Regions from separate parts of the Variovorax sp. GW821-FHT09D07 genome, predicted to be linked through region 2. Evidence: riboswitches for the same ligand, from Rfam matches in the RefSeq annotation. Region 2 holds a riboswitch; the other holds the start of a gene.
What was found. A riboswitch is a leader RNA that binds a small molecule or an ion and turns the genes downstream of it on or off. The one in region 2 is predicted to bind S-adenosylhomocysteine.
Positions count from the first base shown of each region.

Region 1: linked by a shared signal. The riboswitch ahead of metH (methionine synthase) and the one ahead of ahcY (adenosylhomocysteinase) in region 2 are both predicted to bind S-adenosylhomocysteine.

Region 1 covers NZ_JBWKOY010000007.1:40,641-56,274, reverse strand. The annotation lists gene AC07OX_RS23100 (ABC transporter substrate-binding protein) at 1-462, opposite strand, end outside; gene AC07OX_RS23095 (amino acid synthesis family protein) at 602-1,186, opposite strand; gene AC07OX_RS23090 (amino acid synthesis family protein) at 1,228-1,869, opposite strand; gene AC07OX_RS23085 (UPF0280 family protein) at 1,891-2,793, opposite strand; gene AC07OX_RS23080 (6-hydroxynicotinate reductase) at 2,798-4,417, opposite strand; gene AC07OX_RS23075 (ferredoxin--NADP reductase) at 4,737-5,510, shown strand; gene AC07OX_RS23070 (TetR/AcrR family transcriptional regulator) at 5,537-6,304, shown strand; gene AC07OX_RS23065 (amidohydrolase family protein) at 6,259-7,458, shown strand; gene AC07OX_RS23060 (GtrA family protein) at 7,487-7,900, opposite strand; gene AC07OX_RS23055 (glycosyltransferase family 2 protein) at 7,911-8,900, opposite strand; gene AC07OX_RS23050 (ArnT family glycosyltransferase) at 8,897-10,654, opposite strand; gene metH (methionine synthase) at 10,755-13,517, opposite strand; S-adenosyl-L-homocysteine riboswitch at 13,540-13,615, opposite strand; gene AC07OX_RS23040 (esterase/lipase family protein) at 13,748-14,803, shown strand; gene AC07OX_RS23035 (lipase secretion chaperone) at 14,815-15,634, shown strand, end outside.
Region 2 covers NZ_JBWKOY010000006.1:65,989-81,622, forward strand. The annotation lists gene AC07OX_RS21540 (ABC transporter permease) at 1-11, shown strand, start outside; gene AC07OX_RS21545 (peptide chain release factor 3) at 12-1,640, opposite strand; gene AC07OX_RS21550 (GNAT family N-acetyltransferase) at 1,707-2,300, opposite strand; gene AC07OX_RS21555 (alpha/beta fold hydrolase) at 2,326-3,399, opposite strand; gene AC07OX_RS21560 (hypothetical protein) at 3,396-3,839, opposite strand; gene AC07OX_RS21565 (alpha/beta fold hydrolase) at 3,884-4,813, opposite strand; gene phaP (TIGR01841 family phasin) at 4,836-5,333, opposite strand; S-adenosyl-L-homocysteine riboswitch at 5,585-5,653, shown strand; gene ahcY (adenosylhomocysteinase) at 5,719-7,158, shown strand; gene AC07OX_RS21580 (TlyA family RNA methyltransferase) at 7,164-7,997, shown strand; gene metF (methylenetetrahydrofolate reductase [NAD(P)H]) at 8,008-8,832, shown strand; gene AC07OX_RS21590 (septal ring lytic transglycosylase RlpA family protein) at 8,886-9,518, shown strand; gene AC07OX_RS21595 (23S rRNA (adenine(2030)-N(6))-methyltransferase RlmJ) at 9,529-10,488, opposite strand; gene AC07OX_RS21600 (hypothetical protein) at 10,651-11,259, shown strand; gene AC07OX_RS21605 (S1C family serine protease) at 11,256-12,533, shown strand; gene rplM (50S ribosomal protein L13) at 12,739-13,170, shown strand; gene rpsI (30S ribosomal protein S9) at 13,183-13,575, shown strand; gene erpA (iron-sulfur cluster insertion protein ErpA) at 13,772-14,137, shown strand; gene mdtD (multidrug transporter subunit MdtD) at 14,231-15,634, shown strand, end outside.

The sequences.
Region 1 (15,634 bases), on a different contig from region 2:
CATCGCGACCTGCATGTAGGTCGAGGGGCGCAGGCGGTAGGTGTACTTGTTGCCGTTGCTCCAGACGATCTTGTCGGTGAGCGGCTCGGCGGCGAGGTAGAAGAATTTCTTCTGCTTGGCGAAGTCGGTCAGCGCCAGGCCGGTGTTCGACAGGAAGGCGCCGGCCAGCACGTCGACCTTCTCGCGCGAGATGAGTTCTTCGGCCACGCGCACGGCGTCGCCGGGGTTGGCGTTGTCGTCGCGGCTGATGAGCTCCAGCTTCTTGCCGTTGACGCCGCCCTTGGCGTTGATCTCGTCGACCGCCAGCTCCATGCCCTTCTTGTAGGGCTCGAGGAAGGCGGGCTGCGCCTTGTAGCTGTTGATTTCGCCGATCTTGATCACGCCCTGCGCATGCGCGGGGACGAGGGCGGTGGCCAGCGTGACGACGGAAGCGGCGCAGAAGGCAAGGCGCAATGGATTCATCGGGAAGCTCCTGGAAGGGACAAGAAAAACGAGGTCTTTACGGGGAACACCGCGGAACCGGCTTTGCCGGGCCGCTGGTGTTGCCCCCGGTGAGGGGGTTGGCGTAGCGACACGAAGTGCGCGAAGACTGGGGGAGTACTCATCTCAGACCGTCTTCGCCCTTGATTTCACTGACCTGCAGGCCGCCGACGCGCGGCAGCGGACGGCCGCTGTCGGTGACGGCCACGGCCACGACGATCTCGTTGGCGCGGGGCGCATCAGCCACGCGGGCTTCGACGGCGTCGAAGTGGCTGCGCACGAAGGCGGCGTCCTTGTGGCCCAGCGGCACGTCGATGGCGGTGCCCAGCGTGCCCTGCTTCTTGGCCGAGGGCACGAGCGCGGCGCCCTTCTCGACCGCCACGCGCAGCGGCGCGCCCAGCTTGGGATGCAGGATCGCGGCGGCATGCTCCAGCTCGCCGCGCTCGCCGACGATGGCGGCCTTGCCGTAGCTCTGCGCCTGGCCGGGCTCGATGCCCAGCGCCTTCACGGCCTTCTGGCCCAGCAGCGCGCCGAGCTCTTCACCGATGGCGATGAGTTCGTCGAGGTTCTCGCTGTAGCGGCCGGCGTAGGGGTTCTCGATGACGGCGATGGCGACGGCGCGGCGCGTGGGCGGCGTCACGTCCTGGCCCATTTCCTTGCGGGTTTCGTCCACTTGAATGACGAGCTTGCGGATGTTGGCGGTCATGTCTGTGTGTTCCTTGTTGTCTTGTCTCTTGTCTTGTGCGGTCAGCGCAGGCCGTCCCACTTGCTGATGTCCTTGGCGAGCAGGCCGCCGACGCGCGCATGCACGCGGTAGCCGGTGCTCATCGCGAGGATGAAGACGATCTCGTCGGCCATCGGCGCGCCGGGCACGCGCACCTCGATGGCGTCGAACTGGCCGCGCACGTAGCTGGCGTTGATGTTGGTGAGCGGCACGTCGAGCGCGGCGCCGGGCGGCCCGACCTTCTTGGTCGAGGGCACGATCGACAGCGCGTTGCCGGGCTGGCCGGTTTTCTCTTCGGCCTTGCCCGCGGTGTAGGCGGCGCGGCTGCCCTTCCAGCCGAGCAGCTCGCGCATCGCGTAGCCGCCGGGCACATGCCACAGCGCGCCGTGCTCCAGCTCGCCGTCGGCGCCGACGATGGCGCCCTTGCCGTAGGTGGCCATCTGCTCCAGCGGCACGTCCATGGCGGCGTGCAGCTGGTGCGCCATGTCGACGCCCACGGGGTCGAGCAGCGCCATCATCGGCAGGATGTCGGGCTCGTAGCGGCCCGCGAAAGGATTGGTCAGCACCGCGCCGATGGCACCGCGCACCAGCGGGGTGTCGGCACGCGGTCCGAACTCGTGGTGGATGTGCTCGACATGGGTGAAGACGCGACGGATTTCGATCATGAAAAAGAACCTTGCTTTTCGTTAAGCAAATACTGAACCAACTGCTTCGGGCAGCGCGATGTCCAGCGACTTCGAGCATAAGGGTTCCACCCGCCGCCACTGCCCCTGGCAAACGAGCAGAACGGCCCACACGAGCCCCCTTTTCTGCAGCGCGCGGGCGCACGCCGCGCCCGCATCGAGTGCATGGTGCACCTGCGCGGGCGCCAGCGGCGGCACGTCGACGGTGACGAGGGTGTCGCCGAGGTCGCTGTCGTCCTTGCAGGCGCTGGCGGGCAGGCGCTGGATGGCGGCGTCGGCCACGTCGACGGCGTTGGCGATCACGGTGGCGGCGGCGTCGGCCTGCGCCGCGGTGGCGGCCAACACCGTCACGCTGTCGGCGATGCCCAGCGAGAAACTGCGCCCGCGCCAGCCGCTGGTGGCGACGCCGCGCACGGGCTGGTCGGCGTGCAGCTCGAACTGGCCGTCGGTGGTCAGCATGCCGCTGTCGCGCCAGTCGAAGCGCGCGAGGTCGGCGAACAGGCCCACGCGCGCCGTGTGGCCGGGCGCGAGGTGCAGCGCGATGTCGCCGCCGTTGTTGACCCAGGCGCGCTCGATGCCGGGCCGGTCGTAGAAGGCGATGAGTTCCTGCGCCACGCTGCCGGCCACGGCCGCCATGGGCGTGAGAAACAGCGGCGAAAACGCATCGCAGGCGTCCCACATGCGCCGCGCCACCACGCCGCGCGGGCGCTGGCGTGCGGCCACGGGCAGGCGCAGCTGCGGCAGCTCGCGCACGAGTTCGTCGAGCACATGGCCGAAGCGCGCCCAGGCCGCGTCGTGCGCGGCGGCGACGGCGTACGGGTCGCCGTGCGCTTCGGCCACGATGTCGATCGGGCCATGGTTGAAATGCCAGCGGCCCGCGTCGAGCGCCGTGCGTTGGGCGGACATGGTTTCAGCCCAGCATGGGGGCATGGCCCAGGGGCCACGGGTTGGCATCGTCGATGACGAGCCATTGGCGCGCCAGCGGGGCGCCGTCTTCCTGCCACGCGCCGCGCGCAAGCGCCTGCTCGAGCGGGAAGATGTGTTCGACGTGCCCGCCGAGCACCTCGTAGTCGTCGCGCCGCATGCTGAATTCGATGGGCGCGACGATGGCCGGCGTGGGCACGGTGCCGAAGCTGTTGTCGGGCATGCGCATGACGTCGGCCATCACGGTGATGCCGCCGCCGGGCCACACATAGGCCGGCGCGCCGCCGCAGGTGACGTTGACCAGCGCGCGCTTGATGGCGCGCGTGAGCAGCACCGGGTTCTCGGTGACGCCCGCGCGCAGGCTGCCGCCGGCGCCGCCGAGGAACAGCACGGTGCACAGCGAGGGCTCGCAGTTCTCGCCGATGCGGTCGACGATGCGGCGCACCTCGGGCGGCATGGGCTGCTCGACGGGCTTCAGTGCCTCGTCGAGCACGTACCACTGCGCGTGCTCGCCGGTGGTGGAGGTCATGAGCAGGCGCAGGCCGGGGCGGGCCACGCCCTCCTCCCAGCCTTCGATGATCGCCAGCGGGTCGGCGATGTCGGTGCCGCCCCAGCCGTTGCCGGGGTTCGCGACCTGGAAGTAGCGCCCCGGCGTCGACTTGCGCCCCAGCATCTGGATGCCCGAGGGCGTCATGTCGAGGCAGCGGCCGGCCTGGTGTTCGGTGAGCACGCCGGTGATGTGGTCGTCGACCACCACCACCTCGTCGGCCACGCTGGCGAACTGGCGCGCGAAGATGCCCACGGCGGCCGAGCCGCAGCCCACGCGCATGCGCTGTTCTTCCACGCCGTTGACGATGGGCGCCTTGCCGGCCTGGATGACGAGGCTGGCGCCGCCGTCGATGGTGCATTCGACCGCCTGCTTGTTGCCCAAGAGCTGCATGAGCTCGGCCGTCATGCGGCCTTCCTTCTTGCTGCCGCCGGTGAGGTGGTGCACGCCGCCCAGCGACAGCATCTGCGAGCCGTACTCGGCCGTGGTGACATGGCCCACGACCTCGCCCTTGTAGCGCACGTTGGCCTGCTCGGCGCCCAGGAAGCGGTCGGTGTCGATCTTCACCTTGAAGCTGCAGTAGCTGAAGATGCCTTCGGTGACGACGGTGACCATGTCGACGCCCTGGGCTTTGGAAGCCACGATGAAGGGCGCGGGCTTGTAGTCGGGATACGTGGTGGACGAGCCCACGCCGGTGACGAAGACCTCGTCGGCGTGCAGCAGGTCGCCGTTCCAGTCGGGCGTGGCATCGGCCTCGGCCGCATCGGCGCCGGGCCGGTCGAAGGGCACGAGCGCCGGCTGCTCGCTGGCAAGCGTGCGGCGCAGCAGCACCACCGGGTCGACGCGCACCAGCACGCCCTGGCGGTTGGCGTAGCGGTCGCAGGCACCGGTGCGGCCGTCGGAGATCTGGCACAGCACCGGGCAGGCGTTGCACTCGACCTTGGCGGTGCTCATCTTCTCGTTGCGCGGCGGCGCCTTGCCGAAGGCGGCGCCGCCGGCCTGCGCGACCAGGGGCATGTCGATGCCGGGCAGTCCGTCTGTCTTGGTGTGTTCAGTCATCGGGGCGATCTCGTGGTGTGGTGCTGTCGGAGCGGGTCTTCAGGCCCCGGAGGTTTGCAACAAACGTGCCGTGCAGGTGCTTGTGCGGCGGCTTTCGTTTGTGTAGCATCCCCTACACTTTCATGTTGCGTTCACTACATCAAAGGTCAATGTAGCAAACAGGCCCGATGCTTGCAATGGTGTTTTCTCGCGGTGTTCATCGGGGTTTTTCCGACCAACGACAATGGAGGGTTGCTAGCCGGCCGATGGCGGACGCCCCAAAGGCGTGCATTTCGGCTCAGCCACCCTTTTCTGTCTTCAACCAACACTTGAGTTCTGTATGAGTGCATTCAGCGAAGAACGCGTCCTGAGCGTCCACCACTGGACCGACCGCCTGTTCACCTTCACCACCACGCGCGACCCGGCGCTGCGCTTCTCGAACGGTCATTTCACGATGATCGGCCTGAAGGTCAACAACAAGCCCCTGCTGCGCGCCTACAGCATCGTGAGCCCCAACTACGAGGAGCACCTGGAGTTCCTGAGCATCAAGGTGGAAGACGGCCCGCTCACCTCGAAGCTGCAGCACATCCAGGTGGGCGACACCGTGATCGTGGGCCGCAAGCCCACCGGCACGCTGCTCATCGACTACACGCTGCCGGCCAAGCGCCTGTACCTGTTCGGCACGGGCACCGGCCTGGCGCCGTTCATGAGCATCATCCGCGACCCCGACACCTATGAGAAGTTCGAGCAGGTCATCCTGGTGCACGGCGTGCGCCAGGTCGACGAGCTGGCCTACCACGACCTCGTGACCGACCACCTGCCCAAGCACGAGATCCTGGGCGAGATGATCGCCAAGCAGCTGCTGTACTACCCCACGGTCACGCGCGAGGAGTTCCGCAACCAGGGCCGCGTCACCGACCTGATCGAGAGCAACAAGCTCACCGACGACCTGGGCCTGCCCCCGCTGAACGTCGAGGAAGACCGCGTGATGCTGTGCGGCAGCCCCGGCCTGCTGGTCGACCTGAAGCACATCCTGGAAAAGCGCGGCTTCAAGGAAGGCAACACCTCGACGCCGGGCGACTTCGTGGTCGAACGCGCTTTCGCCGAGAAGTAAGCAATAGAAGAGGCGCTGCGCGCACGATGGCCGACTCCCGCTCCGTCAGCAAGCCCAAGCCCCAGCGCCGCACCGGCGTGCGCGAGGCTGCGGCCCAGGCCACGCGCGACAGCATCCTCAAGGCGGCGACCAAGGTGTTCGCCAAGTACGGCTACGACGGCGGCAGCGTGGAGAAGATCTCCAAGGCCGCCAAGTCGTACGACCGGATGATCTACTACTACTTCGGCAGCAAAGAGGGCCTGTTCATCGCGGTGCTCGAAGGCATCTACCAGCGCATGGACGACGCCGAGGCCGCCATTGCGCTCGACGCCTCGCGCCCCGTGGAAGCGCTCACCGAAGTCATCCGCTTCGTGCTCGGCTACTACCGCAAGAACCCCGAGTTCGTCACCCTGCTGAACACCGAGAACCTGCACAAGGGCCGGCACATCTCGAAGTCGCTGCGGGCGCGCGAGTACTCGTCGCGGGCGGTGGCCATCATTTCGGAAATCCTTGCCAGCGGCGCGGCCCAGGGCCTGTTCCGCACCGACCTCGTGGCGCGCGACATCTACCTGCTGATCGCGTCCACCGGCTATTTCTACACCTCGAACCGGCACACGCTCACGGCCTTCCTCGGCGAGCCGCTGGAGTCGCCGGAAGCCGTCGCGCACTGGGAAGATTTCGTGATCGAGACCCTGCTGCGCACCGTGCGCGCGGACGAGGTATCGGACAACCGCACCCCTTCCCCACCCCACGACGAGGACACAACGAAATGGCAGAAATCGCAGCCGGCGCAAAGTCGGGCAAGGTCGTCATAAAGAACATCGGGCTGCTGCTCTCGGGCGACATCGACAAGCCCATCCTCGACGCCGACACCCTGGTGGTGAACGACGGCCTGATCGTGGCGGTCGGCAAGGAGAAAGACTGCGACCTCGAAGGCGCGCAGACCGTCATCGATGCGCGCAAGACCTGCGTCGCACCCGGCCTCATCGACAGCCACGTGCACCCGGTGTTCGGCGACTGGACGCCGCGCCAGGGCCAGATCGGCTGGATCGACTCCACCATGCACGGCGGCGTGACCACCATGATTTCCGCTGGCGAGGTGCACCTGCCCGGCCGACCGAAAGACATCGTCGGCCTGAAGGCGCTGGCCATCACCGCGCAGCGCGCCTTCGACAACTTCCGCCCCGGCGGCGTGAAGGTGCTGGCCGGTGCGCCGGTCATCGAAAAGGGCATGGTCGAGAGCGACTTCAAGGAACTCGCCGAGGCCGGCGTGGGCCTCTTGGGCGAAGTGGGCCTGGGCTCGGTGAAGGCCGGCTACGAGGCGAAAGAGATGGTCGCCTGGGCGCGCAAGTACGGCATCCAGAGCACGATCCACACGGGTGGCCCGTCGATTCCGGGCTCGGGCCTGATCGACAAGGACGTGGTGCTCGAGGCCGACGCCGACATCATCGGCCACATCAACGGCGGCCACACCTCGCTGCCCGAGGCGCACGTGTGCGAGCTGTGCGAGAAGAGCACGCGCGCCATCGAGATCGTGCACAACGGCAACGAGAAGGTCGCCATCGCGGCGGCCAAGGCCGCGCTCGAACTGAAGTGCCCGCACCGCGTGATCCTGGGCACCGACGGGCCCGCGGGCTCGGGCGTGCAGCCGCTGGGCATCCTGCGCATGGTGGCGATGCTGTCGTCGATCGCGAACATCCCGGCCGAGCTGGTGTTCTGCTTCGCGACCGGCAACACGGCGAAGATCCGCAAGCTCAACTGCGGCCTGATCGAGGTGGGCCGCGCGGCCGACTTCGTGTTCATGGACCGTGCCCAGCATTCGCCCGCACCGGGCCTGCTCGAAAGCGTGCAGCTGGGCGACATCCCGGGCGTGGGCATGGTGATGATCGACGGTCTCGTGCGCTGCGGCCGCAGCCGCAACACGCCGCCGGCCACCGAGATCCCGGTGGTGGTGTCGGGCGGGCACTGAACCTGAGTGCACGCGCCCCGCGGCGGCCTCAGCCGCCGCTGCGGTGCGAGCGGAAGACCAGGTAGCGCGCCGAGAGAAAGTTGGCGCCCAGGCCCGCGATACTGCCCAGCGCCACGCCGAGCGCGGCGGCCCAGCGGCCTTCCACCCAGTGCAGCGTGAGCACGTAGGTGCCGTAGTTCAGCACCGCGCCGGCCAGCATGGTCGTGAGGTAGCCCAGGTATTCGCGCCAGACCGAACGCCCCGTGGCGGCGCCGGCCGCGCTCGCCGCGAAGGTGTAGCGGCGGTTGTAGAGCCAGGTGGTGGTGGCGGCGGCCAGGAACGACACGACGCGCGCGCCGTACCACCCCAAGAGCGGTGCCAGCAGGTAGAGCACCGTCACGTCCACCACGAAGCCGATCACGCCGGCCACGGCGAACGAGAGGAACTCGCGCCCGATCTTCATCGCGCCGCCGTCAGTGCGCGCGCAGGCTCTTGCGCAAGCTCTCGCGCACACAGGGCTGCGCCAGGTAGCGCAGCCGCTTGGCCTCCTGCCGGCCGAGCGTGACGGTGTGCATCACCACGCCGCAGACGAAGGACAGCAGCGCCGCCAGCATCGCGCCGGTGGCGAGCACCGCCGTGGGCAGCCGCGGCACCAGGCCGGTGTGGGCGTAGGTCATGAACAGCGGCACGGCCAGCGCGAGCGCTGCGATCGCGAGCACGGCCGCGACGATCGAGAAGAACTGCAGCGGCCGCTCGCTCACGAACAGCTTGCCGATGGTCTTCAGGATGCGCCAGCCGTCGCGGTAGGTCGACAGCTTGCTGTGCGAGCCTTCGGGGCGCGTGCTGTAGGCGGTGGCTTCCTCGGCGTAGGGCATGCGCAGCTCGAGCGCGTGCACGGTCAGCTCGGTCTCGATCTCGAAGCCCTGCGACAGGGCCGGGAACGACTTGGCATAGCGGCGCGAGAACACGCGGTAGCCCGAGAGCATGTCGGTGAGGCCGCCGCCGAAGAGCTGCGCCACGGTGCCCGTGAGCAACCAGTTGCCGAAGCGGTGGCCGGCACGGTAGGTGAGCGCGTCCTGGCCGTCGTCCACGCGGCTGCCGACCACCATGTCCAGGTTGCCCTCGACCAGCCGCGCGATGAGGCGCGGCGCGGCGGTGGTGTCGTAGGTGGCGTCGCCGTCGACCATCACGTAGATGTCGGCCTCGACGTCGGCGAACATGCGCCGCACCACGTTGCCCTTGCCGCGCGCGGCCACGTGCGTGACGATCGCGCCGGCCGCGCGGGCCACGGCGGCCGTGTCGTCGGTGGAGTTGTTGTCGAAGACGTGGATCTCGGCACCGGGCAAGGCCGCGCGAAAGCCCTCGATCACCTGGGTGATGGCCAGGGCCTCGTTGAAGCAGGGAATGACGGCGGCAATGCGCGGCATGGCGGACACGGGGGCGGGTCGGTGGTCGGTCGTCATGGGGCGGTCGTCGGAAGGAGTCGGTAGGCGCGGCTGCCGTCTTGGTCGTGCAGCAGGCCATAGTACTGGTCGAAGCCGGGCCGCACGCTGAGCACTTTCACCATCTCGGGCGACATGACGACGGTGGTGAAGCCCTCGGCCGCCAGCTTGCGCGCCGTGTCGCCGGGCGACATCAGCAGGTAGTCGCGGTAGCGCCAGCGCCCCAGCGTGTCGCCCCAGATCGGGTTGGGGCCGTAGTAGATCGCCTCGTTCAGCGCGATCTGGTAGACGCGGCCGGTCACGTTGCGGCGCACGTAGTCCATCACGCCGTAGCCGGGCACGTGCTTGCGCAGGAAGGCCTCGCGCGCCTCGGGCGTGAGCGAGATCATCGACACCTTGGTGGCCGTCTGGCCCACCGACACGGCGGCCAGCACAGCCAGCAGCAGCACCACGACCCAGTCGCCGACGCCGGCGCCGCTGCGCGGGCCGTCGGCAGCGACTGCAGCGGGCGCTGCGCGCAGGCGGCGCACGCCCGCCGCGATCCAGCCGAACAGCACCTGCCAGCCCACGGCGGCCGTCATCGCGAGCAGCGGGAACGAGGCCATGAGATAGCGCGGGTAGCGCGAGGTCACGACCCACACGGCCACCGAGTACAGGCAGAACCAGCCCGCCGCGCGCACGGCGGCGGAGCGCTTCCACCACACGCTGAAGGGCGCGAGGAACACCGACCAGATCAGCGCGTTGGGCATCTCGGCGTGGTCGCGCACGTCGGCCACCTGTTGCACGTAGTCGGCCGGCACCCATTCGGTGAAGCCGAACACGCGCGCGCCGATCGGGTTGAAGGGGTCGCCCGTCATGATGGCGTTGCGCGCGTACCAGTAGATGCACGGAATCAGGAAGCACAGCAGCGCCGGCGCCCAGGCCTGCAGCAGGCGGCGCTCGTGGCGCACCACGAACAGTGCCACCAGCGGCAGGAAGATCAGCGCCTGGTACTTGGAGCCCGCCGCCACGCCGAGGCAGAACGCCGCCAGGCAGAGCCAGCGCGTGCCGTCGCGCAGCGGTTCGGACTCGCGCCACCACCACAGCGCCACGAAGGCCGACAGCACGAACAGCGCGACGCCCATGTCGATCAGCGCGTTGGCGTAGTCGCCCATGCCCAGCCAGATGGCCGCGCCGATGCAGGCGGTGAGCCGGTTGGCATGCAGGATGCCCAGGCGGAAGATCATCAGCACCGACAGCGCGCCCGCCAGGGCGTTGAGGAAGTGCGGCAGCACGTCGTCGCCCACCTGCAGCGCGGCGGCGTACAGCAGGTTGTAGTTGTACGGGAACCAGGGGTAGCGCAGCCAGTCGTGGATGCCCAGCGTGCCCTGCTGCGCCACGAGGCGTGCATACGGCAGGTGGTACATCAGCTCGTCGAAGGCGGCCGGCGGCGCGAGCGGCGCCACCAGCGCGGGCAGCGCGACCAGCGCCAGCGCGATGGCGGCGATGCGTTCGAAGCGGGTCCACGGCGGCGTGGCGGGCGCGGCCGCGCGCAGCGCACGCACCTCGGCGCGCCAGCCGCGCCACTGCCACGCGGCGGCCGCGACGCCTGCGCCGATCAGGCCGAGCGTGGCCTCGCGGCGGAAGAGCCCGAAGATGGCCAGCGCCTGGAAGGCACAGATGTAAAGGCCGACGCCGAGCGCGGCCGACATGGCCGCCTCGAGCCAGGCGTCGCGGCGCGAGGGCGGGCGCAGGCGCGCGAGCACCGCGCGGCCGGCACCCCAGCAGGCAATCACGAAGATCGCGAACTGGGCGTAGTGCGCGGCGGCAAAGATCAGCTTCTGAATATCAACTCCCGTGGCCGGTCACTCCGGTCGCGCCGACCGGCCGGCAGGTTCAAAGGTTCGGCGCCAGCAGGCGCTCGAGCTCCGATTCGCTCGTGCGGCGCCGCGCGGCCTGGTCCTGCAACTGGTCGTGCCCGATCTTGCCGACGTTGAAGTACGTCGCATCGGGGTGCCCGAGGTAGAAGCCGCTCACGCTGGCGGCGGGCATCATAGCGAGGCTCTCCGTCAGGGTCATGCCAATGTCCGCGCAGTTCAGAAGGTCGAACATCGGGCCCTTCACGCTGTGGTCGGGGCAGGCCGGGTAGCCGGGCGCGGGGCGGATGCCGCGGTACTTCTCGGCAATCATGTCGTCGTTGCTCAGGCCCTCGTGGGGCGCGTAGCCCCACAGGTCGGTGCGCACGCGGTGGTGCATGGCTTCGGCAAAAGCCTCGGCCAGCCGGTCGGCCAGGGCCTTGAGCATGATGGCCGAGTAGTCGTCGAGGTCGTCGATGAAGAACTTCTCTTTCTTCTCGACGCCCAGGCCGGCCGTGACGGCGAACACGCCGACGTAGTCCTTCACGCCGCTGTCTTTCGGGGCGACGAAGTCGGCCAGGCAGCGGCTGGGGCGCATCACGCCGTCGATCATCTGCTTCTCGGTCTGCTGGCGCATGCCGTACCAGGTGAGTGCGACTTCGCTGCGCGTCTCGTCGGTGTACAGCTCGATGTCGTCGTCGTTCACGGTGTTGGCGGGCCAGAAGCCGACCACGCCGCTGGCGCTGAGCCAGCGCCCTTCGATGAGGCGCTTGAGCATGCGCTGGCCGTCGGCGTACACGCGCACGGCCTCGGTGCCGACGATCTCGTCCTTCAGGATGGCGGGGAACGGGCCGGCCAGGTCCCAGGTCTGGAAGAACGGGCCCCAGTCGATGTACTTGGCCAGCTCGGTGAGGTCGAAGTTCTTGAACACGCGCCGGCCGATGAACTTGGGCACCGTGGGCACGAAGTTCGCGAAGTCCACCGGTGTCTTGTTGGCGCGCGCCTTGGCCAGGGGCCACATCGGCACCTGCTTCTTGTTGGCGTGCTGCGTGCGCACCTTCTCGTAGTCGGCGTTGATCTCGTCGATGTACGCGGTGGCCTGGTCCGAGAGCAGGCTCTGCGCCACGCTCACGCTGCGCGAGGCGTCGGGCACGTAGACCACGGGGCCTTCGTAGTGCGGCGCGATCTTCACGGCCGTGTGCACGCGGCTGGTGGTGGCGCCGCCGATGAGCAGCGGGATCTTCTTGATGCGGAAGTGGTCGTCCTTCTGCATCTCGCCGGCCACGTACTGCATCTCTTCGAGGCTGGGCGTGATGAGGCCCGACAGGCCCACGATGTCCGCGCCCTCGACCTTCGCCTTCGCCAGAATTTCGTGGCACGGGACCATCACGCCCATGTTCACCACTTCGAAGTTGTTGCACTGGAGCACGACGGTGACGATGTTCTTGCCGATGTCGTGCACGTCGCCCTTCACGGTGGCGATGATGATCTTGCCCTTGGTGCGCACGTCGCGGCCCGCGGCCTCGTCCTGGCGCTTTTCTTCCTCGATGTACGGGATGAGGTGGGCCACGGCCGACTTCATCACGCGCGCCGACTTCACCACCTGCGGCAGGAACATCTTGCCCTGGCCGAACAGGTCGCCCACGATGTTCATGCCGTCCATGAGCGGGCCTTCGATCACGTGCAGCGGACGCCCGCCCTTGGCGAGGATCTGCTGGTAGGCCTCTTCGGTGTCTTCCACGATGAAGTCGGTGATGCCGTGCACCATCGCGTGCGACAGGCGCTGGTTGACGTGCACCGGGTGCTCGGGCGTGCCGCGCCATTCGAGCTTCTTGCTGTCGTCCTTGGCGCCGCTCTTGGCGGTCTCGGCCACTTCGACCAGGCGCTCGCCGGCGTCGGGGCGGCGGTTGAGCACCACGTCTTCCACGCGCTCGCGCAGCGTGGGTTCGAGGTCGTCGTACACGCCGACCATGCCGGCGTTGACGATGCCCATGTCCATGCCCGCCTGGATGGCGTGGTACAGGAACACGGTGTGGATGGCCTCGCGCACCGGGTCGTTGCCGCGGAAGCTGAAGCTCACGTTGCTCACGCCGCCCGACACCTTGGCGCCGGGCAGGTTCTGCTTGATCCAGCGCACGGCGTTGATGAAGTCGACCGCGTAGTTGTCGTGCTCCTCGATGCCGGTGGCAATGGCGAAGATGTTCGGGTCGAAGATGATGTCTTCGGGCGGAAAACCCACCTCGTCGACCAGCACGCGGTAGGCGCGCTCGCAGATCTCGATCTTGCGTGCGTAGGTGTCGGCCTGGCCCTTCTCGTCGAAGGCCATGACCACGGCGGCGGCGCCGTAGCGCTTGACCAGCTTGGCCTCGTGCTTGAACTTGTCCACGCCCTCCTTCATGGAGATCGAGTTGACGATGCCCTTGCCCTGGATGCAGCGCAGGCCGGCCTCGATGACCTCCCACTTGGAGCTGTCGACCATCACCGGCACGCGCGCAATGTCGGGCTCGCTGGCGATGAGGTTCAGGAAACGCACCATGGCGGCCTTGCTGTCGAGCATGGCCTCGTCCATGTTGATGTCGATCACCTGCGCGCCGTTCTCCACCTGCTGGCGCGCGACGGCCAGGGCGTCCTCGAACTGGCCGTTGAGGATCATGCGCGCGAAGGCCTTGGAGCCGGTGACGTTGGTGCGCTCGCCGATGTTGACGAACAGCGTGCCCTCGCCGATGGCGACCGGCTCGAGGCCGGACAGCTTCATGGGAGGGGGAGCGACGGGAGCGGAAACGGATGCGGGAATCTGGGACATGGCCTCACCTGCGGAAGAGTCGGACAGGCGAGCGTCGTTGTCGCCCCAAGCCTGACGATTCGCCTCTGTGGCGAACCGCTGCAACGCTCCTTGGGAAGTCGCGCATTTTAGGTCGATTCGATTGCGCCCTGGGAAAACCCCAGTTTTCATTCCTGCACGTGTCAACAGAATGCGCCCACCGTTTCTGAACGAACGTTCGTGTTTTTAACCAAACGTAAGGGAGTTCGCCGATGGCCAGGAAGTGGAATGTCCGGTTGCAGCATGCAGCCACCCCGATGCGCGCCGTGGCCCTGAGCTGCAGCCTCCTGGCCGCCGCGGCCCTCGCGGTTCACGCGCCACCAGCGCGTGCCGCCGCCGGCGACAGCGCCACGCGCGTCGAGGCCCGCGTCACCTCCGACACGGCGAAGACGAAGTACCCGATCGTGCTGGTCCACGGCCTGCTGGGCTTCGACAACCTGCTGGGGGTCGACTACTTCTACGACATCCCCGGCAGGCTGGCCGCCGCGGGCGCCAAGGTGTACGTGGCGCAGGTGTCGGGCACCAACACCTCCGAGATCCGCGGCGAGCAGCTGCTGCAGGAGCTCAAGACCATCCGCGCGCTGGAGCAGAACCCCACGCTCAAGTTCAACCTCATCGGCCATTCGCAGGGCTCGCCCACGGTGCGCTACGTGGCGGCGGTGGCGCCCGACATGGTGGCCTCGGTCACGTCGGTGGGCGGTGCCAACGGCGGCTCGAAGGTGGCCGACCTGCTGGCCAAGTTGCCCGAAGGCGGCATCGGCCAGACCCTGGTAGTGAAGGCCGTCGGCCTGCTGACGGGGCTGATCGGCTTTCTCTCGGGCAAGGACCCGAGCCAGCTGCCCGAGGTGCCGTTGAACGCGCTGGCCTCGCTGACCACGGCGGGCGGCGCGGCCTTCGACGCCAAGTTCCCGCAGGGGCGCCCCGCGCCGGGCTCGTCGTGCGACGTGAAGAGCGGTGCGGCCGTGGCCAACGGCGTGCGCTACTACTCGTGGTCGGGCGTGTCGACCAGCTTCAACCTCTTCGACCCGAGCGACACGGCGCTGTCGGCCCTGGGCAGCCTGTTCTTCTTCGGCGAGCCCAACGACGGCCTGCTCGCGGTCTGCACCACGCGCCTGGGCACCCACCTGGGCGACTACCGCCAGAACCACCTGGACGAGGTGAACCAGGCCTTCGGCAACACCTACGGCAGCCAGTTCCCGTACTACGAGAAGAAGCCGCCGGAGCTGTTCAGGGAACAGGCCGCGCGACTTAAGAGCGCGGGGCTCTGAGGACGCTGCGCATGCGCGGTGTGGCCTTGACCATCGGCGCGGTCGCGCTGGTGGCGGCGGGGACCGGCTGGCTGGCGCTCGGCCCCGGGGCGGTCGATGCGCCGCAGGCCGCCGCGCCCCGCGCCACGGCGGCGGTCGCGGTGCCCACCGCGCCTCGTCCGGCGCAGTCCACCGCATCGGCCCCCGACGCCCTGCTCACCAGCGACCTCATCACCCTCTTCGACCAGGTGCTTGCCGAAGCGCAGGCCGACAGCAAGGCCACGCTGATGGCCCGCGCGCCCGCCCTGCTCGCCCCGCGCCTGCGCGAAGACTGGCGCGTGCGCGCGCTGGGCCTGCTCGAGCGCTACGTCGACATGCAGGAAGCCCTGCGCACCTTGCAACCACCCGCGCCGGGCGACCCGGCCTTTCTGCGGCGCAGCCTGGAGGCGCGCGAGGCGGTGCGCCGGCAGTTCTTCGCGCCCGAGGAAATCGAAGGCCTGTTCGGCAACCAGATCCGGCAGGACCGGTTCATGGCCGAGAAGATGGAGTTGCTGTCCAACCCCGACCTCACGCCCGAGCAGCGCGCCGCGGCGCTGGCCCAAAGCGAGCAGGCCTGGCTGTCGCCCGCGCAGCGCGAGGTGCGCAAGGAGGCGGTGGCCCATCTGGACGTGATGCGCCAGACCGAGGCGCTGCAGGCGCGTGGCGCCAGCCCCCAGGAGCGCTTTGCCGCGCGCAGCGAGGCTTACGGCTACGAAGTGGCGCGCGGCCTGGCCACGCTCGACCAGGAAACCCAGGAATGGAACGCCCGGCTCGACCGCTACGCCAGCGCGCCCGAGGCCGAGCGGGCCCAGC
Region 2 (15,634 bases):
CGGGCAGCTGATCAGCCGGCGCTCTGCAGCGCCAAGCCCGCGTGCTCGCGCAGCGGATGGAAGTGGATCTTCGGAAAACGCTCCTGCGCCAGCCGCACGTCGTACGGCGAGGTGCACAGGAAAGCCAGCGTGTCGGCCGCATCTTTCGCCATGCGCACCGGGTAGGCGTGGACGAACTCGCGCAGCTCGGCCGGGGTGTCGGCCGTGATCCAGCGCGCGCCCGTGTACTGGCAGCCTTCGAGCCGCACGTCGGCGTCGTACTCGGCCTTCAGGCGGTGCTGCACCACTTCGAACTGCAGCTGGCCGACGGCGCCCAGCAGCATCGGGCCGCCGACTTCGGGGCGGAAGACCTGGATCGCGCCTTCTTCGCCGAGCTGGGCCAGGCCCTGCTGCAGCTGCTTGGTGCGCAGCGGGTTCTTCAGGATGACGGTCATGAACAGCTCGGGCGCGAAGAAGGGCAGCCCGGTGAACTGCAGGTTCGCGCCGTCGGTGATGGTGTCGCCCAGCTGCACGCCGCCGTGCGTGGTGAAGCCCACGATGTCGCCGGCGTAGGCCTCTTCCACCGCCTCGCGGCGCTGGCTCATGAAGGTCACGACGCTGGTGGGGCGCAGCTCCTTCGCGGTGCGCTGCACCTTCAGCTTCATGCCCGGCGTGTACTTGCCCGAGGCCATGCGCACGAAGGCGATGCGGTCGCGGTGGTTGGCGTCCATGTTGGCCTGCACCTTGAAGACCACGCCCGCGAAGTCCTTGTCCTCGGGCTGGATCTCTTTCACCACCGGCTGGCGGTTGACCAGCGTGGTGCTGGTGCGCGACTGCGGCGAGGGCGCCAGGTCGACCAGCGCGTCGAGCACTTCCATCACGCCGAAGTTGTTCACGCCGGAGCCGAAGAACACGGGCGTCTGCTTGCCGGCCAGGAAGGCCTCGCGGTCCCAGGTGGGGGAGGCGCCGGTGGCCAGTTCCATGCTTTCCATGGCGTGCTCGAAGTCAGCGCCGAAGCGCTTGACGAGCGTGTCGCGCTCGCTCAGCGGAATGGTCTCGAAGTCGTGCGGCAGCCGCTCGCTGCCCGACTCGAACACCGTCATCGCCTGCGTGCGCAGGTTCATGATCCCGCGGAAGCTCTTGCCCTGGCCCACGGGCCAGGTCATGGGCACGCAGGGCATGCCGAGTTCGCGCTCCACCTCGTCCAGGATGTCCAGCGGCTCGCGCACTTCGCGGTCCATCTTGTTGACGAAGGTGATGATGGGGGTGTCGCGCTGGCGGCAGACCTCGATCAGCCGGCGCGTCTGCGCTTCCACGCCGTTGGCCGCGTCGATCACCATCAGCGCCGAGTCGACGGCGGTGAGCACGCGGTAGGTGTCTTCCGAGAAGTCCTTGTGGCCGGGCGTGTCGAGCAGGTTGATCACGTGCTCGCGGTACACCATCTGCATCACCGACGAGGCCACCGAGATGCCGCGCTGCTTCTCGATTTCCATCCAGTCGGAGGTGGCGTGGCGCGAGGCCTTGCGCGCCTTCACCGAGCCGGCGATCTGGATCGCGCCCGAGAACAGCAGCAGTTTTTCGGTCAGCGTGGTCTTGCCGGCGTCAGGGTGGGAAATGATCGCGAAGGTGCGACGGCGGCGGGTTTCGGCGAGAAAAGACAAGGTGGGCAATCTGCAGGGGAATCCCCCGATTTTAGGAGGCCGCCCCGCCAACCCCGGGCTGTAGGCCTAAAACGCCTCCGTCACCCCGTACGCCCGCATCTGCGCCTCGACCTGCGCCGCGTCCTGGCTCAGCACCACGAGGTCGTGCGCCTTGCCCTCGCGGTCCTTCACGTGGCGCGTCAGCAGAGCCTCGGGCCGGAAGCCCAGGGACTGGAAGACGGCGATGGCGCCGCGCTGGTCGACGGTCATCTGGGCGACGATCTTTTCCTGCCCATGCGCGAAGGCCAGTGCGCAGCCCTCCTGCGCCAGCTGCTGGCCCAGGCCGCCGCCGCGCAGCGTGGGCGACACCAGCACGCGCAGCTCGGCCACGTGGCCCGACCACGAGTGCGGGTCGCGGATGACGGCGGCGCAGCCCAGCACGGCGCCGTCGCGCACGGCGAGCACGCTGTCGATGTCGCCGCGCTCGATGGCGCGGACCCAGGCGGCCATCACCTTGGGCTCGGTGATGTCGCGCGGCAGAAAGAGCAGGTCGTGCGCCGGCAGCGCCTGCGCGAAGGCCAGCACGGCGGGGGCGTCGGCGCCGGTCATGAGGCGCAGGGCGATGTCGCCGTCCGCGTGGGCGACGGTGCGCGGGTAGGTGCGGGAAGAAGATGCGGTCATGAGCGTAGGGGGATGGTTGTGTTCGTCAGGTGGAGCGCACGCCCAGCCACTCGTCGAGCTTGGGCCACAGCCGCCGCACGGCGTTGGTGCCGGCCGCCAGGCTCACGTGGCCGCCCTTGAGCACCACCTCCTCCTTGTCGGTGGAGCCGATGCCGGCGATCAGCGGCTGCCCCGCCTCGTAGGGCACGATGTGGTCGTGCTGCGCCAGCGCGTGCAGCACCGGCACGGTGATGTTCTTCAGCAGCACGGGGCGCCCGCCGAGCACCAGCTCGCCCTTGTGCAGCTTGTTGTCCCACATGAGCTCCTTCACGGTCTGGCGGAAGTACTCGCCGGCCAGCGGCAGCATCTCGGCGCCCCAGCGGTCGAACATGCGGTACGACTTGACGAACTCGTCGTTGGCCATGTTGTCCCACAGCTGCACCAGCCCGGCGCCGCGCCCGGCGGGGCGCAGCATGTCGAAGGAGGCGAACAGCATCTCGGGCGGCACGTTGCCCACGGTGTCGATGAGGCGGTCGACGTCGAAGTAGCGCCGGTCGGACCACGCATGAAAGAGCTTCATGCGGCTGAAGTCGATCGGCGTGGTGAAGAGCGCGAGGTTCTTCATCGGCCCGCCGGGGTGCAGCGCCGCGTACAGCGTGGAGAGCACGCCGCCCATGCAGTAGCCGGCGATGGTCACGTCTTCCTCGCCCGAGTCTTCCTGCACGCGGCGGATCGAATCGGGAATGAAGTCGAGCACGTAGTCCTCGATGCGCAGGCGCTTCTCGTCGGGGCGCGGTGCGTTCCAGTCCATCACGTAGACGTCGTAGCCCTTGAGCAGCAAATACTCGACCATGCTCTGGCCCGGCGCGAGGTCGAAGATGTAGGCGCGGTTGGTGGTGGCCATCACCATCAGCACCGGCACGCGGTAGATCTCGTCGACCATCGGGCGGTAGTGGTACAGGCTCAGCGTGCCGCGCCGGTGGATCTCGTCCTTGGGCGTGAGGCCGACGGCCGGCGCGGTCGAGGTCAGGAAGTCCAGCCCCTTGATGTTGCGCTGGATCGTGCGCTCGATCTCGCCGCGGATGTCGGGCAGCTGGAAGGTGTCGGGCGGCGCGCTCATGGGCGGCGCTTTCCGGCGGGGCGTTTCTTGGGGGCGGCGGTCTTGGCGGCCGGTGCAGGCGCCGCCGCCGCTGCGGGCGGTTGCTTGGTCCGACGCGGCCGGGGCGGCGCAGTGGCCGTATCAGCGGTCCGCGCGGCAGGGCCGGCCCCGCCTTCCAGCGCGCGGCGGATGCCCGCCAGGTGGTCGTCGATGCGGTGCAGCTGCTCGCCCAGCGCCTGCAGGTCGGCGCGCGTGGGCAGGTTCAGCAGCGTGAGGTAGCGCGCCATCAGGTCGCCCACCGCCTTCTGCGCAGTGAGCGAGGCGTTCATGCCGCCGTGCATGCCCTGGCGGAACGGGTCCGAGGCCATGGCTTCGTTGGCGAATTCGTTGGTGCTTTTTTCCCACTGGGCCGTGAGCTCGCGCCACAGGGCCATGGGATCGAGGGACGGAAACTGGCTCATGAAAAACACCTCCGTCTGGGTTTCTTGTCGTTGTCTCTTTTTCTTCAGTGATCGTCGCGCCGCGCCGCCCGTGCGGTGTGCGCGGCGATGGCCTCGATGATCTGCGGCCACATCGCGATCGGCAGCGCATGGCCCATGCGCGGGATGCGCAGCAGCGTCGCGCCGGGAATGGCCTCGGCCACGTCGATGCCGCAGGCCACGGGCACCAGCGGATCGACGTCGCCGTGGATCACCAGCGTGGGCACCTGCACCGCGCGCAGCGCCGGCTTGCGGTTGCCCGATGCGAACACGGCCGCCAGCTGTCGCGCCACGCCGCCCGGGTTGAGGCCGCGCAGGAAGGCCAGTTGCGCGCGCTCGGCGTCGCGCGCCTCGTCGAGCGGAAAGGCGTCGGGGCCGCGCAGCACGCGCCACAGCTTGGCGTGGTGCGGCAGGTAGGCCTCGAAGCGGGTCGGCGCGGGCGCGAACAGCACCGCCAGCGCCTCGGGCGTGGGCGGCGGCAGGGCCGGGTCGCCGGTGCTCGACATGATGCTGGTGAGCGAGCGCATCCGCCCCGGGTGATGGATGGCCATCTCCTGCCCGATGGCGCCGCCCATCGACGCCCCCACGACGTGGGCGCGCGCGATGCCCAGCGCGTCGAGCAGGCCGGCGCAGTCGTCGGCCATGTCGCGCAGCGTGTAGGGCACCTGCAGCGGGCGCCCGGCCATGGCCTGCAGCATCAGCGCCTGGATGTCGGGCACGCCAGCGTGCGGCAGGTGGGTGGAGTGGCCGATGTCGCGGTTGTCGAAGCGGATCACGTGGTGGCCGCCGGCCTGCGCCAGGGCGGCGCAGAACGCGTCGTCCCAGGCGACCATCTGGGCGCCGAGGCCCATGACCAGCAACAGCGGCGGCGCCTCGGGGTCGCCGAAGCTGTCCCAGGCCAGTTCGATGCCGTTGGCGCGGGTGCGCCGTTCGGTGCGGGGCGCGACGGCGGTCATGCGGGCCTTTCTTTGCTTCTTGTTACTTGCGCTGCAGCAGCTTCGTGACCTCGTCCACGTTGGCCTGGATGCGCTGGCGCACCACGTCGAAGGCATCGGCCTGCGACTTGGCGGCCAGGGTGGCCAGCTCCTTGATGTCGTCGACGGCGCGCTGGAACGACTGGCGGCCCAGCTCGTCGAGCTTGGCGAGGTTTTCCTTCGGGTCCTTGCCCGGCATCGCCTTGGCGGCGGTCTGCCATTCGGCGATGGCCGTCTTGATCATCTCGGTCTGTCGCTGCACCACGGTCTGCAGGCCCTGGTAGGACTTCTCGTTGGCCTGCATCAGCGCCTGCAGGTCCTTGCGGCCGCTGTCGAGCAGCTTGCCGGCGCCGCCGGTGAGGTTCAGGTTCTGCAGGCGCTCGGCCATGCCCTTGAGGTTCTTCATCGGATCGAGCATGTCCGCGGCGGACGGCGCCGCCTGCTTCGCGCCGGCGCTGCTGGCGGTGGTTTTTTTCGCGGCGGCTTTCTTGGCAGTGGCCATGGTGCGGAATCTCCTGTGTCGGGTGATGAAAACAATCGAACGGGTGGATGCAGGCAGCGGCCGGGCGGCCGGGGCCCGCCGCCACGATACGCCGGGCCGGCGCGGCTCAGGGCGCTCCAAGCGCGGATTTGCCTGCGGAGTTTCCCGGGGTGGCCTGCGCCGCCCGGCCCGGCCTGGCGGTCGCCCGCGCTTTCCGTGATGTGGGATGCCCCGGTCGATTGGCGGGCCGGGCGGCCGCGACTACAATCCGGCGCTCCGAGGAGCGTTGCAGCGCCGTCAGGCGTGAGGCTCGGACCACATCGCAACCACGCTCACCCGCTGTTCTCGCGGTGAGTCTTTCTTCCCCGTACGCAGTGGCATCTTTCAAACCAGTTTTGGAGTTCACATGAGCGCTGTACTCAAGCCCACCCCCGTCTCGACCGCCGACCAGGCGATTGCCGACCTGTCCCTTGCCGCCTGGGGCCGCAAGGAAATCAAGATCGCCGAAACCGAGATGCCCGGCCTGATGGCCATCCGTGAAGAGTTCTCGAAGGGCCAGGCCCTGAAGGGCGCGCGCATCACGGGCTCGCTGCACATGACCATCCAGACGGCCGTGCTCATCGAGACGCTGCAAGCCCTGGGCGCCGAAGTGCGCTGGGCCTCGTGCAACATCTTCTCGACGCAGGACCACGCCGCCGCCGCCATCGCCGCCGCCGGCACGCCGGTGTTCGCCATCAAGGGCGAGTCGCTGAAGGACTACTGGGACTACACCCACGCCATCTTCGACTTCGGTCCCAAGGGCTCGAAGGGCGAAGGCCCGAACATGATCCTGGACGACGGCGGCGACGCCACGCTGCTCATGCACCTGGGCCAGCGCGCTGAAAAAGACCTGGGCGTGCTCGCCAACCCGACCAGCGAAGAAGAACGCATTCTGTACGCCGCCATCAAGGCCAAGCTGGCCGTGGACGACACCTGGTACACCCGCAAGTCCGCTGAAATCATCGGCGTGACCGAAGAGACCACCACCGGCGTGCACCGCCTGAACGAGATGAGCGCCAAGGGCACGCTGCTGTTCCGCGCCATCAACGTGAACGACTCGGTCACCAAGAGCAAGTTCGACAACCTGTACGGCTGCCGCGAATCGCTGGTGGACGGCATCAAGCGCGCGACCGACGTGATGATCGCCGGCAAGGTGGCTTGCGTGGCCGGCTACGGCGACGTGGGCAAGGGCTCGGCCCAGGCCCTGCGCGCCCTGAGCGCCCAGGTGTGGGTCACCGAAATCGACCCGATCAACGCCCTGCAAGCCGCGATGGAAGGCTACAAGGTCGTGACCATGGAGTACGCCGCCGACAAGGCCGACATCTTCGTGACCACCACCGGCAACCGCGACGTGATCCGCCACGAGCACATGGCCGCCATGAAGGACCAGGCCATCGTCTGCAACATCGGCCACTTCGACAACGAGATCGACGTCGCGTCGATCGAGAAGTACGAGTGGGAAGAGATCAAGCCGCAGGTGGACCACATCACCTTCCCGAACGGCAAGAAGATCATCCTGCTGGCCAAGGGCCGCCTCGTGAACCTGGGCTGCGGCACGGGCCACCCGAGCTTCGTGATGTCGTCGTCGTTCGCCAACCAGACCATCGCCCAGATCGAGCTGTTCACCAAGCCCGACGCCTACCAGGCCGGCAAGGTCTACGTGCTGCCCAAGCACCTGGACGAGAAGGTCGCGCGCCTGCACCTGAAGAAGGTCGGCGCCATGCTCACCGAGCTGACCGACTCCCAGGCCGCCTACATCGGCGTGGACAAGAACGGCCCTTACAAGCCGGACACCTACCGCTACTGATCCGCGTGCGCGCCGATCAACTGTTGGTGGAGCGCGGCCTGGCCGCGTCACGTTCGCAAGCGGTCCGGCTCATCGCCGGCGGCATGCGCTGGCGTGACGCGGGCACGGGCGACGCGTGGCGCAACGTCGCCAAGAACAAGGACGAAGTGCCCGAGTCGGCCGAGCTCGAGCTCGCCGACGCCGCCGAGGCGCGCTACGTGTCGCGCGGCGGCCTCAAGCTCGAAGGCGCGCTGAAGACCAGCGGCGTGGACCCGACCGGCAAGCTCTGCCTGGACGTCGGCCAGTCGACCGGCGGCTTCACCGACTGCCTGTTGCAGCATGGCGCTGCCAAGGTGGTGGGCGTCGACGTCGGCCACGGGCAGTTGCATGCGCGCATGCGCGAGGACGAACGCGTGGTCGCCATCGAAGGCGTCAATGCGCGGGCGCTGTCGCCGGCTGACCTGCAGGTGGACGATGAAGAAGACGCAGAAGCTGGCGAGGCGCTCGAAGTCGTCGACGCCCCGGCCGAGCCGCGCTTCGATCTCATCGTCGGCGACCTGTCGTTCATCTCGCTCACGCTGGTGCTGCCGGCCGTGGTGCAGTTCCTGGCCGACGACGGCCAGTTGCTGATGCTGGTCAAGCCGCAGTTCGAGCTGCAGCCCGGCCAGGTCGGCAAGGGCGGCATCGTGCGCGACGAGGCGATGTACGCTGTGGTCGAGAAGCGCCTGCACGACGCCTGCGCGGCGCTCGAGCTGAAGGTGCTGCGCTGGTTCGACAGCCCGATCGCCGGGGGCGACGGCAACCGCGAGTTTTTCATTCACGCCGTTCGTGCTGCTGCCAAGGCGGGCGACGGTTCCTAAGGAGACGCAGGTGCGCCTTCCGCTGAGTTTTGAATTCTTCCCGACCAAGACGCCCGAAGGCGCGGTCAAGCTGCGCGCCGTGCGCCAGCAGCTGTATGCGCGCAAGCCGCAGTTCTGCTCCGTCACCTACGGCGCGGGCGGCTCCACGCACCAGGGCACCTTCGGTGCGGTGCAGGAGATCCTGGCCGAAGGCGTGGACGCCGCCAGCCACTTCTCGTGCATCGGCGCCACGCGCGCCACCGTGCGCGAGCAGCTGGCCGAGCTGAAGGCCATGGGCGTGAAGCGCCTGGTGGCGCTGCGCGGCGACCTGCCCAGCGGCTACGGCATCGGTGGCGAGTTCCAGTACGCGAGCGACCTCGTCGCCTTCATCCGCGAGGAGACCGGCCGCGACTTCCACATCGAGGTGGCCTGCTACCCCGAAGTGCATCCGCAGGCGCGCTCGCCCGAAGCCGACCTGCAAGCCTTCGCCACCAAGATGAAGGCGGGGGCCGACTCGGCTATCACGCAGTATTTCTTCAGCCCCGAGGCCTACTTCCGCTTCGTCGACGACGCGCGCAAGCTGGGGCTCGACACGCCGATCGTGCCGGGCATCATGCCCATCACGAGCTCGACGCAGCTCATGCGTTTCTCGGACGCCTGCGGCGCCGAGATTCCGCGCTGGATCCGCCTGCGGCTGCAGGGCTTCGGCGACGACACGGCCTCCATCAAGGCCTTCGGCCTGGACGTGGTGACCGACCTGTGCGCGCGCCTGCAAGAAGGCGGTGCACCCGCGATCCACTTCTACACGATGAACCAGTCGGCGGCCACGCTGGCGATCCTGGAGCGCCTGGATTGAGAGGGCTGCGCGCGGTCGCCGTCGCGGTCTCCTGCGTGCTCGCAGGGTGCACCATGCCGCCTGCCACGCAGGAGAAAGACGCGGACACCGCCGCCGCGCCGGCGGCGTCCGGCAAGCGGCTGCAGCCGCTGGGACGCGGCCTGGCCGTGCCGCCCGGCGCCGCCCCGCGCTCGGCCGTGCCGTCGGTGCGCTACGACCTCGCGGTGTCCGGCACCGGCGAGTCGCTGGACGATGGCGTGCCCGGCGATGAGCCGCGCGAGATCTTCGAGCGTGGTGGCGCGTCGTGGTACGGCATCCAGTTCCACCAGCGCAAGACCGCCAACGGCGAGCGCTTCGACATGGGCGCCATGACGGCGGCCCACAAGACGCTGCCCTTCAACACCCGCGTGTGCGTGCGCAGCCTGGTCAACGGCAGCGAGGTGCTGGTGCGCGTCAACGACCGCGGGCCCTTCACGCCGGGCCGCATCATCGACCTGAGCCGCGCCGCGGCCGACCGCATCGGTCTCACGAGCATGGGCATCAAGCAGGTGGCGCTGTCGGTCATCGACCGCGAGGGCATGCGCTGCGGCGGCGAGGCCGTGGCGGGGGGCGAGCTGCAGGTCGTGCCGGAGGCGCCGACCTCGCGCGTGCGTGCACCGGCCCCTGCGCGCAAGCGGGTGATCGTGCCGCCGCGCAAGCGCCGCTGAGCGGCCGGCCTCAGCCGCCGCTCTCGAGCGAGTAGGCGGCGTTGCGGTCCTGGGCCAGCCGCTCGGCCAGCTGGGGCAGCGCCTCGGCCAGTTGCGCCTTCAGCGTGTAGGGCGGGTTGATCAGGAACATGCCGCTGGCCGGCAGGCCCGGGCGCTGCGTTTCGCCCGAGGCGGCGTCCTTCGTGATCTTGCTCGACTTGACCGTCAGCGTGGCGTGCAGCCACGGCTTGCCGGCCTTGGTCGCCATCGTCTTCAGGCGGCGCGGCAGGTCGTGCGCCTCGGGGCGCGGAATGATCGGGTACCAGACGGCATACGTGCCCGTGGCGAAACGCTTGAGCGCCTCGGCCGCGAAGTCGAGCACACGGCCGTAGTCGGTCTTCATTTCGTAGCTCGGGTCCATCAGCACCAGTGCGCGGCGCGAAGGCGGCGGCAGGAACTTGGTGGCGCTGCCGAAGCCGTCTTCGGTCAACACGGCGATCTGCCGGCCGGCTTCGAGCTGCGCGATGTTGGCGCCAAGCGTGCGCGAATCGGTCGGGTGCAGCTCGAACAGCTTGAGCTTGTCGTGGTCGCGCAGCAGGTGCTGCACGATGAACGGCGAGCCAGGGTAGACGCGGGCGCCGCCCTTGGGGTTGAAGTCGTGGATCACGCTCAGGTAGCGGGCGATGGCTTCGGCAACCGGCTTTTCCTCGGCGGGGGCTGCCGCTTTCTTGCCAGCCGTTTTCGTGGCTGGCGCGGGCGTTTCGGCCGCTTTTGTCGGCGCGGGGAAGAAGCGCAGCACGCCGTCGGCCGCTTCGCCGCTGGTGCCGGCGTAGTCGCCGTCGAGCCGGTACAGGCCGGCGCCGGCGTGGGTGTCGACGACGGTCAGCGCGGCGTCTTTTTCAAGCAGGTGGTCGAGGGTGGCAATCAGGACCGTGTGCTTGAGCACGTCGGCGTGGTTGCCGGCATGGAACGCGTGGCGGTAACTGAACATGGAATGAGGCCTGAAAAAGTGGAAAGGGGAGCGCTAGACTCGCGCGGCGCTACATTGATTTACAAAACACAACGAGGGGCAGCAATGCGAGGAGCCGGATGGCGATTTTGGGGCCTGTGCGTCGGCGCGGGTGTTTTGTCTATTTTGACGGGCTGCGCTTCCGTGACCCACGGCACCACGCAGAACGTGAAGGTCGAGACCCTGTCGCCCGAGGGCAAGGTGGTCGACGGCGCCCGCTGCCGGGTCTCCAACGACCGCAATGATGCGGTGGTGCGCTCCGGCCTGACCCTGCCCGTGCGGCGCTCGGGCGAGAACCTGAACATCGAATGCACCCAGTCCGGCCTGCCGCCGGCCCGCGGCCAGGCGATTTCGCGTGTCAACGTGGGCCTGGTCGGCAACGTGATGATCGGCGGCCTGGTCGGCGTGGCGATCGACACCGGCACCGGCGCGGGCTTCAACTACCCGAGCTGGATCCAGCTGATCTTCGGCGAGGTGCGCAGTTTCGACCGCAGCGCGCAGACCGGCGACGAGGCGACGACTGGCATGAAGATCGGTACGACCGAGATGGCGGCAGCGCCGGCGCCGAAGACGGCTGCGGCGCCTGTGCTTGCGCCCGCGCCGGCCGTGGTGGCGTCTCCGCCTCCTCCTTCTCCTCCCGTGGCGGTCGCACCGGCCGCTCCGGTGCGCCCCGCGCCTGCAGCGCCGTCCGCCGCGCCCGACGCCCGCGTCTCGATGGACGACCTGCGCGGCCTGCTGCCCGCCAAGCCGTGAAGCCGATCTGGAAGAACGCCGCGCCGTGGCTGTGCGCCGCGGGCGCCCTGCTGGCTGCCGGCCCCGCCGCCGCGCTGGAGCCTGACGCCCTGTTCGCCAAGCTGACCGGCAGCGTCTGGGCCGTGCGCACCTTCGACGCGCAGGAGCGCCCGCTGCGCGCCGGCAGCGCCGTGGTGATCGCGCCCGGCCGCCTCGTCACCAACTGCCACGTGCTCGCCAAGGCCAGCAATTTCGTGGTCAAGCGCGACAACGTCACCTACGGCGCCACGCTCGAATACCCGGACCCGGGGCGCGACCTGTGCCAGATCAAGGTCGCCAACTTCACGGCGCCGCCGGTGGCGCTGGCGCCTGCTGGCACCGCGCGGGTGGGGCAGCGCGTGTACGCCATCGGCAACCCGCGCGGGTTGGAAAACACGCTCAGCGAAGGCCTGTTGTCGGGCCTGCGCGGCGGCGACGGGGAGGCGCGGCTGCTGCAGACCACGGCGGCGATCGCGCCCGGGTCGAGCGGCGGCGGGCTGTTCGACAGCGACGGCCGCCTTCTGGGCATCACCACCTTCGCCGCCCGCGACGGCGGCAACCTGAATTTCGCGATGCCGGCCGAGTTCCTGGCGGAACTGCCGGCCCGCGCCCAGGCGCAGCTGGCGGCGCGGGCCCGGGAGCCTGCGGGCGCTGCCGCCCGACGGGTGGCCGACGCCGGTGGGGCGGGCATCCCGCTGACCGAGCCGCTGCGCGCCGGCGACGCGCTCGAGTACGTGCGCACGGACCGGCTGACGGGCAACCGGGCGCCGGTGATCTACCGGGTGGACCGGGTCAGCGGCGACGAGGTGTCGTTCAATGCCGGCAGCCGGATCGAGAAGACCAACGGGCAGGTGGTCTCCATCACGTCGCCGGCCGGCGGCCTGTTCGACACCGCGTCGCCGCCGGGCGGCTGGGCATTGCGCAAGGACGACATCCAGCCCGGCATGCGCTGGCAGCTCGACTACGTGACGACCACCGGCGACCGGCTGCGGCATGAACTCACCGCCTCGGTGGGCGGCGAGCACGCGATGCGCGTGGACGGGGTGGAGCTGAACGTGATGCGCATCGGCTACGAGGGCTGGATCTTCGCCTCCAGCACCACCAGCTTGCCGCTGACCGGCGCCAGCACGCGCTTTCGGGGCGCCGCCTGGTACAGCCCCGAGCTGGGCCGGGTCGTCCGTTTCGAGGGCGAATACCAGCGCGGGGTCTCCTCGGGGGCCAACGAGAGCCTGGAGCTGGTCCGCATCCAGCGCTGAGGCCCCCGGAAGCCCGAAAATTGGCCGTTTGGCCATTTCTTCATATAATCGCGGGCTTCGCAGCGTTTTTGTAGCCCCGCGGCGAAGGCATGCCAGCTGTCCTTTCATTGGGCGGAAGGCGTGAAAACCCACCTAAGAGATTCCCATCAGAGGAACGCCGACCGTGGAAAAGGGCTCACCAAACCCTCTTTCAAGAGAAAAACTCATGACCAAAACGTTCAGCGCCAAGCCCGCTGACGTGACGCACGAGTGGTTTGTGATTGACGCGACCGACAAGGTCCTCGGACGAGTAGCCAGCGAAGTTGCTCTCCGTTTGCGCGGCAAACACAAGGCCATTTACACGCCTCACGTCGATACCGGTGACTACATCGTCATCATCAACGCCGCGCAACTGCGCGTCACCGGCGCCAAGTCGATCGACAAGGTGTACTACCGTCACTCGGGCTACCCGGGCGGTATCACGGCGACGAACTTCCGCGACATGCAGAACAAGTTCCCGGGCCGCGCCCTGGAAAAGGCTGTCAAGGGCATGCTGCCCAAGGGCCCGCTTGGTTACGCGATGATCAAGAAACTCAAGGTGTACGGTGGTGCTGAGCACCCGCATACCGCCCAACAGCCCAAAGTGCTGGAACTGTAAGGAGCCTTGAGAATGATTGGTGAATGGAACAATGGCACCGGCCGTCGCAAATCCAGCGTCGCCCGCGTGTTTCTGAAAAAAGGCACCGGCAAGATCACGGTCAACGGCAAGGACATCCAAGCGTTCTTCGGCCGTGAAACCTCGATCATGATCGCCAAGCAGCCCCTGGCGCTGACCAACAACCTCGAAGCTTTCGACGTGATGGTCAACGTGAACGGCGGCGGCGAATCGGGTCAAGCCGGCGCCACGCGCCACGGCATCACCCGTGCCCTGATCGACTACGACGCTTCGCTGAAGCCCGTCCTGAGCCAAGCCGGCTTCGTGACGCGTGACGCACGTGAAGTCGAGCGTAAGAAGGTCGGTCTGCACTCCGCCCGTCGCCGCAAGCAGTTCAGCAAGCGCTGATCCCTGCTCGTTGCGAGACAAGAAGCCGCCCTCGGGCGGCTTTTTCGTGGCCGCGTCCCCCAGGTGCCCCTGGTGGATGCGGCGCCCGACCCCACTTGCGATGGGTGCTCGCCACAGTCGGCCTGCCGAAAATGCGGCATTGCAGTAGCATCCGTCCCATTGGCCGCCCAAGCGGCCCCCCAAGGAGTTTCACCCCATGAGCGCTGTTGCCGAAAACATCCAGACCCAGATGCCCGAGCCGATCGTCTTCACCGACAGCGCGGCCGCCAAGGTCGCCGACCTGATCGCCGAAGAGGGCAATCCCGACCTGAAGCTGCGCGTGTTCGTGCAGGGTGGCGGGTGCTCGGGCTTCCAGTACGGTTTCACCTTCGACGAGATCACCAACGAAGACGACACCACCATGACCAAGAACGGTGTGTCGCTGCTGATCGACGCCATGAGCTACCAGTACCTGCTCGGCGCCGAGATCGACTACAAGGAAGACCTGCAGGGCGCCCAGTTCGTCATCAAGAACCCGAACGCCACCAGCACCTGCGGCTGCGGTTCCAGCTTCTCGGCCTGATGCCTGGATGCTGCTGACCAGCCCCCTCGAAAAAGCCGCCTCCGGGCGGCTTTTTGCTGCCTGTCGTTTTCCTGCTGAGTCCACGCCTTCCCGATGAGCCCCGACACCGCCGTTTCCGTCGATCCCGCCCGCAAGAGCCTGCTGTGGCTCGTGGCCGTGGGCTTCTTCATGCAGACGCTGGACGCCACCATCATCAACACGGCGCTGCCCGCGATGGCCGCCAGCCTGGGCGAGAGCCCGCTGCGCATGCAGTCGGTGGTGGTGGCCTACGCCCTCACGATGGCGATGCTGATCCCGGCCTCGGGCTGGATCGCCGACCGCTTCGGCACGCGGCGCGTCTTCTTCTGCGCCATCGTGCTGTTCGCGGCCGGCTCGGTGCTGTGCGCGCTCTCGCAGGGGCTGGGACAGCTCGTGGCGGCGCGGGTGGTGCAGGGTCTGGGCGGGGCGCTGCTGCTGCCTGTGGGGCGCCTGGCGCTGCTGCGCACGGTGCCGCGCGGCGAGTTCCTGCAGGCGATGAGCTTCGTGGCCATTCCGGGGCTCATCGGGCCGCTGCTGGGGCCCACGCTGGGTGGCTGGCTGGTGCAGTACGCCTCCTGGCACTGGATCTTCCTGATCAACGTGCCGGTGGGGCTGGCGGGCTGCATCGCCACGCTGCGCTACATGCCGGACCTGCGCGGCGCGCTCCAGAAGCGCTTCGACGGCGTGGGCTACGCGCTGCTGGCCTTCGGCATGGTGGCGATCTCGCTGGCGGTCGATGGCGTGTCAGGGCTCGGGCTGCGCCAGGGCGGGGTGATGGCCGTGCTGATCTTCGGTTTCGCCGCCGTGGTCGCCTACTGGCTGCGCGCGGCGCGCACACCCGAACCGCTGTTCTCGCCCGCGCTGTTCGGCATTCCGACGCTGAGCATCGGCCTGCTGGGCAACCTGTTCTCGCGACTGGGCAGCAGCTGCATGCCGTTCCTGGTGCCGCTGCTGCTGCAGGTGTCGATGGGCTATTCGCCGGTGCGCGCCGGGCTGATGATGCTGCCGGTCGCGCTGGCCGGCATGGCCATGAAGCGCTTTGCCACGCCGCTGATCACGCGCCACGGCTACCGCCGCGTGCTGGTCGCCAACACGGTGCTGGTCGGCTGCACCATGGCCAGCTTCGGCCTCACGGCGCCGGGGCAGCCGGTGGCGCTGCACCTGCTGCAGCTGCTGGTGTTCGGCGCGGTCAACTCGCTGCAGTTCACGGCCATGAACACGATCACCCTGAAGGACCTCGACGGCAGCATGGCCAGCAGCGGCAACAGCCTGCTGTCGATGGTGCAGATGCTGGCGATGAGCCTGGGCGTGGCCGCCGCCGGCGCGGTGCTGGCGGGCTACAACGGCGTTTTCGGTACCACGACGGCGGTGCAGACGCTCGATGCGTTTCAGGCCACGTTTGCGACCATGGGGCTCATCACGGTGGCTTCGGCGCTGATCTTCTGGCATTTGCCCGCAGAAGTGCGGGCGGCGCAGCCT